One region of the Bradyrhizobium sp. CCBAU 53421 genome, then DNA from elsewhere that is predicted to be linked to it. Evidence: predicted binding sites of a transcription regulator. Region 1 holds the regulator's gene; the other holds the start of a gene.
What was found. The regulator LexA, encoded in region 1, represses DNA repair genes until DNA is damaged. The targets are predictions, from matches to a motif close to TGTTCNNNNTGTGTTCNG.
Positions count from the first base shown of each region.

Region 2: the regulator LexA is predicted to act here: its motif matches at 2,783-2,800, upstream of XH92_RS40975 (DNA recombination protein RmuC).

Region 1 covers NZ_CP030047.1:4,866,087-4,870,564, forward strand. The annotation lists gene XH92_RS23260 (ComEC/Rec2 family competence protein) at 1-244, shown strand, start outside; gene XH92_RS23265 (hypothetical protein) at 241-468, opposite strand; gene XH92_RS23270 (hypothetical protein) at 646-1,074, opposite strand; gene lexA (transcriptional repressor LexA) at 1,331-2,035, opposite strand; gene glp (gephyrin-like molybdotransferase Glp) at 2,279-3,490, opposite strand; gene XH92_RS23285 (HAD family phosphatase) at 3,510-4,142, opposite strand.
Region 2 covers NZ_CP030047.1:8,852,618-8,857,095, forward strand. The annotation lists gene dapE (succinyl-diaminopimelate desuccinylase) at 1-234, shown strand, start outside; gene truA (tRNA pseudouridine(38-40) synthase TruA) at 431-1,168, opposite strand; gene fmt (methionyl-tRNA formyltransferase) at 1,168-2,103, opposite strand; gene def (peptide deformylase) at 2,134-2,661, opposite strand; gene XH92_RS40975 (DNA recombination protein RmuC) at 2,832-4,052, shown strand; gene XH92_RS40980 (GIY-YIG nuclease family protein) at 4,282-4,478, shown strand, end outside.

The DNA of each region.
Region 1 (4,478 bases):
GAAGGATTGCGCGGCCTCGGTGATCGACGCCGAGCGGTTGCGGCGCCACGGCGCGCTGGTGCTCCGGCGTATCAGGGACGGCTACGCCGTCGATGCGGTCAAGCCCGGCGGGATCGACCGGCCGTGGTCGCCGGCGGTGCCCGGTGATGGCGAGAGCGAGACCACGCTGCGCGCGCCGGCTGCCGCGCCACGGCCCGCCGTGGATGCGACGCCGGCCGAGACCGATCTGCAGGGCGAGGATTAGCCGTTGTCGGGTGAGGGTCCGGTCGGCAGCTCGAACAGGCCGAGATGGAACTCGTCGGAGTCGGGGCCGGCATCGGGCTTCTTGACGAGGGTGAAGGAAGCCTCCGGGAATTGCTCCCAGACCTTCAGGTCATCAGCCGTCACGGTCAGCCAGCCGAACCGGAACATGTAGCGGCCCGGCTCCGTGACGCGTCCAGCCTTTTGCCATGTGACCTTGTCGACCACTGAGCAGGTTTCCGTTGAGCAGGTTTCCGTGAGTGCACGTCCTCCGTGCCCAATGATGCGCCAAGCCGGCCGCCGACGCAAATCTCCTGCCGCGCCCCGGAACCCGGCGTCCGGGGTCGCTCGAAATCGCTCAAGGTCACCCGCCGCCGGATCGCTCATTCCGCGGCGACGATGCGCTCAACCCAAAAACAGCGACGCAAATGCGGAGGGCCGCCGCTCCACAACCTTCGGCTTCTGCTCGACCGGCGGATGCAGTGCCGGCAGTTGCAGCACGCTGACGCGTTGTCCCTCGACCAATTGGGTCACCAGCACATGGCTGCCGTCGGGGAATTCGACCGCGTCGTGATGGCGATCGGGAACGTCGGGCTCGACTTCGTTGAACACGCCGACGCGGAAGTTCATCGTCTTGGTCCAGATCCAGCGGCTGTCGTAGCGAACGTTCTCGGCGAAAGCGAGCTCGGTGCCCGGCAGCATGCAGACCGCGACCGTGGGATCATTCTCCGAAGCAAAGCCGCGGGTCGACGTGCCGCGGAAAGTCGTGGTGATCAGCGTCTCTCCAACAATGGCGGGGCGCGACGCCACGGCGTGCAGACTATAGTCACACATCGGATGGCTCCTCTGTTCGAGGGTAGCGACCCGTGCCTCTCCTTGAGGCATAGGGCCTCTACCAGAGTGGACGATAACGAACGAGTGTCTCCTCGTTTCTGGGCGATTGTACGACTGCTCGACGAACGCCCCGATCACAAACACGCGACGCTGCGTGGGAGGTATCGGAGCGCATCGGGCAGGCGGCACGTTACGCCATCTATCAAGGAACGATTCCGATGTGTTGCTCGTTCCTCGCCGCCGCAAGTATTTGAAATCAGTATTTGCGATAGAGGCCGATCAGCTTGCCCTGGATGCGGACCCGGTTCGGCGGCAGGATGCGCACCTCATAGGCGGTGTTGGCCGGCTCCAGCGCGATCGATGCACCGCGGCGGCGAAAGCGCTTCAGGGTGGCTTCCTCCTCGTCGATCAGCGCCACCACGATGTCGCCGGTGTTGGCGACGTCGTTGCGCTGGATCAGCGCCATGTCGCCGTCGAGGATGCCGGCATCGACCATCGAGTCGCCGCGCACTTCCAGCGCATAATGCTCGCCGGCGCCGAGCATGTCGGGTGGTACGCTGATGGTGTGGCTGCGGGTCTGCAGCGCCTCGATCGGCGTACCGGCGGCGATCCGGCCCATCACGGGGACCGCGACCGGACGGTTGCCGTCGTCCTCGGCAATCGGCGGCGTGCTGGTGCGCTTGCCGAGGGTGCCTTCGATGACGCTCGGCGTGAAGCCGCGGCGGCCGTTGCTGCCGCCGGCCGACAGCTCGGGCAGCTTGATGACTTCGATAGCGCGGGCGCGGTTGGGCAGGCGGCGGATGAAGCCGCGCTCTTCCAGCGCAGTGATCAGGCGGTGGATACCGGACTTCGAGCGCAGGTCGAGCGCATCCTTCATCTCGTCGAAGGAGGGCGGCACGCCGGCCTCTTTCAGACGTTCGTTGATGAAACGCAGAAGTTCGTACTGTTTGCGCGTGAGCATCTCGAGTATTCCCCCGGTTGATAGCGTCGTTCGATTCCGAGACTCTTCAGGTGGGACCCGCAGGCGGGGCTGACCTCAGGAGCGCGGTGCTCGTTGCAAGCGCTCCCTGGTGGTCTCCCGTTTGTAGACACCAGTACTCGAAACAAATCATGAACGGACACTATATGTTCGATATGTGTTCCGCAACCACTTAATTTCAGGTGAACGCGTTCTGCAACGCGCAATCGGCGAGCCGCGAAAGTCTCATTCGGGCAGCGTCAGGATCTCGCATTCGCTGCCTTGAACAGCGGCCGGCGCAAACGGCGGACGCACGAGAAGTGCCCGTGCCGCAGCGAGATTCCCGAGCAGCGACGAGTCCTGCTGCATCACAGGCGTTGCGATCAGCGTGCCGTCCTCGCGCGTCTCGAGACGCGCGCGCAGATAGTCCTCGCGCTGGTCGTTGGCAGCGAGGTCGCGGCCGAGCAGGGCGCTCGCGCGGCGATGATGAATCATTTTTCGGCCGCTCAGCGCCCGAATCAACGGCACCAGAAACAGGAAGGCGCAGACATAGGACGACACCGGATTGCCGGGCAGGCCGATCACCCGCAGCGCCCCTAACCGGCCATGCATCATCGGCTTGCCGGGCCGCATCGCGATCCGCCAGAACGCCATATCGACGCCTTCGGCCTCCAGCGACTGCTTGACCAGGTCGTGGTCGCCGACCGAGGCGCCGCCGGTCGTGATCAGGATGTCGGCGCCGGTTTCCCGCGCCCGGCGGATGCCTGCGGTGGTGGCGTCCACCGTGTCGGCGGCAATCCCGAGATCGACGGTCTCGGCGCCCTCGGCGCGGGCCAGCGCCCGCAGCGCGTAGCCGTTGGAATAGACGATCTGGCCGGGGCCGGGCTGCGAGCCCGGCATCACCAGCTCGTCGCCGGTCGCCAGCACCGCGACCTTCGGGCGGCGGCGCACCGCGAGCTCCGCATAGTTCATGGCGGCCGCAAGCGACAGCGCGCGGTCGGAGAGGCGGCTGCCGGCGGCGAGCAGCACGTCGCCCTCACGGAAGTCGACACCGGCCGGGCGGATGTGCCGTCCGGCGGCAGCTAGCTCGGTGATCGTGATGTGGTCGCCCTCGACGGCGGTGTCTTCCTGGATGATGACGGCGTCGGCCCCGTCAGGGATCACGCCGCCGGTGAAGATCCGCACCGCTTCGCCGGCGCCGACCGTGCGCTCGAATGGCCGTCCGGCCGCGACTTCGCCGATCACCCGGAGGCGGGCCTTCAGGTCAGCCGCGTCGGTCGCGCGCACGGCATAGCCGTCCATCGCCGACATCGGCTGCGGCGGCTGGGTGCGGCGCGCGGCGAGGTCGCGCGCCAGGGTGCGATGGTAGGCGGCATCGAGCGCGACCATCTCCTCCGGCAGCGGTTCGGCGCCGGCGAGGACGGCGGACAGGGCATCGGCAACCGGCATCAGGGCCACGCTCGGAGCTCCTCAATTCCTAATGTTCAATACCAAGTGCAGTCAGAGCCCTCGCCACGTCATCCGTCGATGTCACGTGGATGGCATGAAGGCCGCGCGCCCGCGCGCCTTCGATGTTGGCGGCCAGGTCGTCGAAGAACAGCATCCGCGACGCCGGCACGCCGATGGCTTTTACCACATGATCGTAGGCCTCGGCGTCGGGTTTGCGAAAGCCGATCGTCGAGGACAGGAAGACGGTGCGGAAATGGCTGAGCAGCTCGGCATGGAGCACCGAGAAATGCGCGACGTGGGCCGGATTGGTGTTGGAGAAGGCATCGAGCGGCATCCGCTCCGAGGCCGCCGCGAGCAGGCGCGCAATCCCCGGCATCTCGCCGGTGAAGATCGCATTCCAGCCTTCCAGGAACTGCGCGTCGGTGATCTCGATGCCGAGCGTCCGGCGCAGGTTTGCGAAGAACGCCGCGTCGTCGATCCGGCCGATCTCGTGATGCTTGAAGCTGTCGTCGACCACAAAGCGCGTGGCGAGGTCGGCCGGCGCGCAGCCGGCTTGCTGCGCCCAGTGCGCCATCGCCTTCTCGAAGTTGATGTCGAGCACGACGCGGCCGATATCGAACAGCAGCACGTCGACGGAATCGGGAGAGAGTTGCGAGGTCATTGCGTGGAACCGTGTACGAAAATTGCAGGCGGCCGGCAATGTCCTCGATTTGTGCGGCAGGCATGCGACGGAGCGAGATGCTGTCGTCCCGGCGAGAGCAGGGACCCATGACCTCAGGAGTGTATTGTCAAAGAGGGCTGTGGCCCCAGCGTCGCACAACAATCGGCATTTGTGATTGTGGGTCCCAGCCTGCGCCGGAACGACACGCAATGCGTTGCACCGGTTGGGACCTTACGGGCTTTTGGTGCGCAGCGACTTGCCGGCTGCCGGGCGCACCTCTCACATCCTGGAAAGCGCCAGGCCGAGGTAGGCGATCAGCGCGCCGGTGCTGAGGAT
Region 2 (4,478 bases), 4.0 Mb from region 1:
GGGCCGTTCACCGACCTCGCGGTTGCCGCGATCGAGGAGATCACCGGCCGCAAGCCCGAGCTATCCACCTCCGGCGGCACCTCGGATGCGCGCTTCATCTCGAGCTACTGCCCGGTGATCGAATTCGGCCTGGTCGGCCAGACCATGCACCAGGTCGACGAGCGCACGCCGGTGGCGGATCTCGAGAAGCTGACGAAGATCTATCGCGGCGTGCTGGACCGGTATTTTGCTTAAGGCCAGCCGCCCGGCCGAACCAAAACATCGAAAACAACCCCATGCACAGTAGAGGTTGGGGTCGTTAGTCATCGACCCACACCAGATACAGTCTGTAGGATGGGTGGAGCGAAGCGACCCATCGCTTCGTGGTCAGATGTGGTGAGATGATGGGTTTCGCTTCGCTCTACCCATCCCGCGAGATCGCTCACACCGCCTAATAATCCACCCGCATCAGATAGAGACCGTCCGGCGGCGCGACGGGGCCGCAGGCGGCGCGGTTGCGGGCGGCAAGCGCGGCGAAAAGATCGTCCGCGCTCCAGCGGCCCTCGCCGACCCAGACCAGCGAGCCGACCATCGAGCGCACCTGGCTGTGCAGGAACGAGCGCGCCGAGGTCACGATGTTGATGGCATTGCCGTCGCGCGTGACGTCGAGCTGGTCGAGCGTCTTCTCCGGCGATTTGGCCTGGCACTCGGTATCGCGGAAGGTGGTGAAATCGTGCTTTCCGAGCAGCCGCTGCGCCGCGGCGTGCATCGCCTCGGCATCGAGCGCGCGCGGCACGCGCCAGACATGGCCGATGTCGAGCGCGAGGTTCGCGCGGGTGTTGGTGATGCGATAGAGATAGTGCCGCTTGATCGCCGAGAACCGCGCCTCGAAATCGTCGGGCACGATATCGGCCGCATGCACGGCGATCGGATCGGGTCGCAGATGCGCGTTCAGCCCGTCGCGAAAGCGGCCGGGCGGAAAATGCTTGGCGATGTCGCAATGCGCGACCTGGCCGCGCGCATGCACGCCGGCATCGGTACGCCCTGCGCCATGGACGCGCACGTCCTCGCCGCAGATCGCCTTGACCGCGGCCTCCAGCGCGCCCTGCACGGTCGGCGCGGTGTCCTGGATCTGCCAGCCGGAGAACGGCGTGCCGTCATATTCGATGGTGAGCTTGTAGCGGGGCATCAGAGGAGCCGCGCGGGCGGCTTCAAGGGCGTGCCGCGCAGGAAATCCGCTGCCTTCATCGGCGCCTTGCCGGCGCGCTGCAGTTCGAGAATCCGGACCGCGCCATCGCCGCAGGCGATCGCGAGATTATCGTCGAGCACGTCGCCCGGCTCGCCCGAGCCCTTCGCCAGCTCGCAGCGCAGGATCTTGAGCCGCACCGGCTCGCCTTCGCCTGTGAGCTCGCACCAGGCGCCGGGGAACGGCGACAGCCCGTGAATGTGGCGCAGCACCGCGTGCGCCGGCTGCGTCCAGTCGATCCGTGCCTCGGCCTTCTCGATCTTGGCGGCATAGGTGACGCCGTCCTCGCTCTGCTTCTTAAGCTGCAAGCCGCCGCGCCCGAGCGCCGCCATCGCGCGCACCATCAGATCGGCGCCGAGCGGCGCCAGCGCGTCGTGCAGATCGGATGCCGTCATGCTGTCGGTGATCGGCAGCCGCTCGGCCATCGCGACGTCGCCGGTGTCGAGGCCGACGTCCATCTTCATCACCATCACGCCGCTCTCGGCGTCGCCGGCCATGATGGCGCGGTTGATCGGCGCGGCGCCGCGCCAGCGCGGCAGCAGCGAAGCATGCAGGTTGAAGCAGCCGAGCTTCGGCGCGTCGAGGATTGCCTGCGGCAGGATCATGCCGTAGGCGACGACGACGGCGGCATCAGCTTCATGCGCGCGAAATTCCTCGAGCGCTTCGTCTGTCTTCAACGTCTTCGGCGTCAGCACGGGAATGCCGAGCCGCCGCGCCTCCTGCTCGACCGGCGTCGGCTGCAATTGCAGGCCGCGCCGCCCGCCCGGCTTCGGCGCGCGGGTATAGACGGCCACGACCTCGTGGCCATGGGCCACCAGCTCCAGCAGCGTCGGCACCGCGAAATCGGGCGTGCCCATGAAGATCAGACGAAGAGGCATGCGATCGATTTCTTCCGAGAGTGAGCGGCGCTACTCCGCCGCGCGCTTGGCGGCCTTCTCGAATTTCTTGAAGACGCGGTCGCGCTTCAGCTTCGACAGATAGTCGACGAACAGCACGCCGTTGAGATGATCGATCTCGTGCTGGATGCAGGTGGCATAGAGCCCCTCGGCATCCTCCTCATGCAGCTTGCCGTCGAGGTCGGTGAAGCGCAGGCGCACCCGCGCCGGGCGCTCGACCTCCTCGTAATATTCGGGGATCGACAGGCAGCCCTCTTCGTAGACCGACAGCTCTTCCGAATGCGAGATGATCTCCGGATTGATGAACACCCGCGGCTGCGGCGTGGTCTCGCCGTTCTCGTCGCGCTTGGCGAGGTCCATGGTGATCAGCCGCAGCGGCTGCGCGACCTGGATCGCGGCAAGGCCGATGCCGGGCGCGTCATACATGGTCTCGAGCATGTCGTCGGCGAGCTTGCGGATCTCCGGCGTCACCTTCTCGATCGGTTTCGACACCAGCCGCAACTGCTTGTCCGGCAGGATGATGATTTCTCTTAAAGCCATGGCGGCGATTTAAGCTGCGGGCCTGATGCGGTCAATGCGCTCAGGAACCCCTCCAGACAACCTTAACCACGTTTCTTCGCGGCGCATTAGCCGAGAAAATTAGGGAAGCCTTTACCATAAGTGTTCCCCCTTCGTTCGCCTCCAGCCGCGAATCGGGTACAAGGACTGGCATGAACGAGATTCTGCTCACGATTGGCGACCTCCCGGTCCGCGTCTCCGACGCGATGATCGGCCTTGGCGCGCTGGCGCTGATCCTGCTGCTGGCCATCGCTGTGGTGATCGCCCGCGCCAGCCGGCGCGGCGCGGAACTCGCGATGGCCCAGGCCATCCGGGCCGACGAGCTGGAGGAGCGGCTCGCCGACATGCTGCGGGCCCAGAGCGAATCCTCCGGGCGGGTCGATGCCAAGGTTGATGCCTTCGCGCAGGCGCTGGCCGGCCGCCAGGCCGAGATGGCCCGCGCCGTCAACGAGCGGCTGGATTCGGTGACCCACCGGGTCGGCCAGTCGATGGAACAATCGACCCGCAACACGATGGATTCGCTGCGCGTGCTGCACGAGCGGCTCGGCATCATCGACCACGCCCACAAGAACCTCAACGAGCTCACCACCCAGGTGACGACCCTGCGCGACGTGCTCGCCAACAAGCAATCGCGCGGCGCGTTCGGCCAGGCGCGGATGGAGGCGATCGTCCAGGACGGCATGCCGAAGGGCTCGTTCGAGTTCCAGTACACGCTGACGTCGGGCAAGCGGCCGGACTGCGTGGTGTTCCTGCCCGACCAGCGCCCGCTGTGCATCGACGCGAAATTCCCGCTGGAGGCAATGACCGCGCTGCACGACGCGCGCAGCGACGAGGAACGCAAATTCGCCAGCCAGCGGCTGCGCGCCGACGTGCTGAAGCATGTCAACGACATCGCGGAGAAGTACCTGATCCCGGGCGAGACCCAGGACACTGCGCTGATGTTCGTGCCGTCGGAATCGGTCTATGCCGAGATCCATGACGGCTTCGACGACGTGATCCAGAAGGCCTATCGCGCCCGCGTCGTGCTGGTATCGCCCTCGCTCTTGATGCTGGCGATCCAGGTGATGCAGCAGATCCTGAAGGACGCCCGGATCCGCGACGCCGCCGACCAGATCCGCAACGAGGTGATGCATCTCGGCGACGACCTCACCCGCCTGCGCGATCGCGTGCTCAAGCTGCAGACCCATTTCGGCCAAGTCAACGAGGACGTCAGGCAGATCCTGATCTCCGCCGACAAGATCGAAAAGCGCGCCGGCCGCATCGAGGAACTCGACTTCAGCAAGGCCGAGACCCCGATCGAGGTCCCGCGTTTCGTCAAGCCCAGCACGTCCGAGCTGTTCCCCGCGCCGCGCAAGCTGCAGGCGGGGGAGTAGGAGTTGGTTTGCCGGAGGTGAATAGATAGGCCTCTGGAATACTGGATCGCCCGGTCGAGCCGGGCGATGACAGTTTTTTTGGGGCCGAATCCGTTGCCGCATGCCCGTCCCTACCGCGCCCCATGCGTGCTGCAGACGGGCGAGTGAGTGTTATGATCGCGGCTAGCGCCATATAATCAGCTGTCATCGCCCGGCTTGACCGGGCGATCCAGTATCCCAGAGGCGGCAGTTGGGAGCACGCAGCTACTACGTCTACATCCTCGCCAGTCGCACCGGCGGCACGCTCTACATCGGTGTGACAAATGACCTCATTCGTCGTGTCGGCGAACACAAGCTGAAACTCATCGACAGTTTCACTGAGAAATATGATGTCGTGAAGCTGGTCTATTTCGAACAGTTCGATGATCCCGAGAACGCGATCAGGCG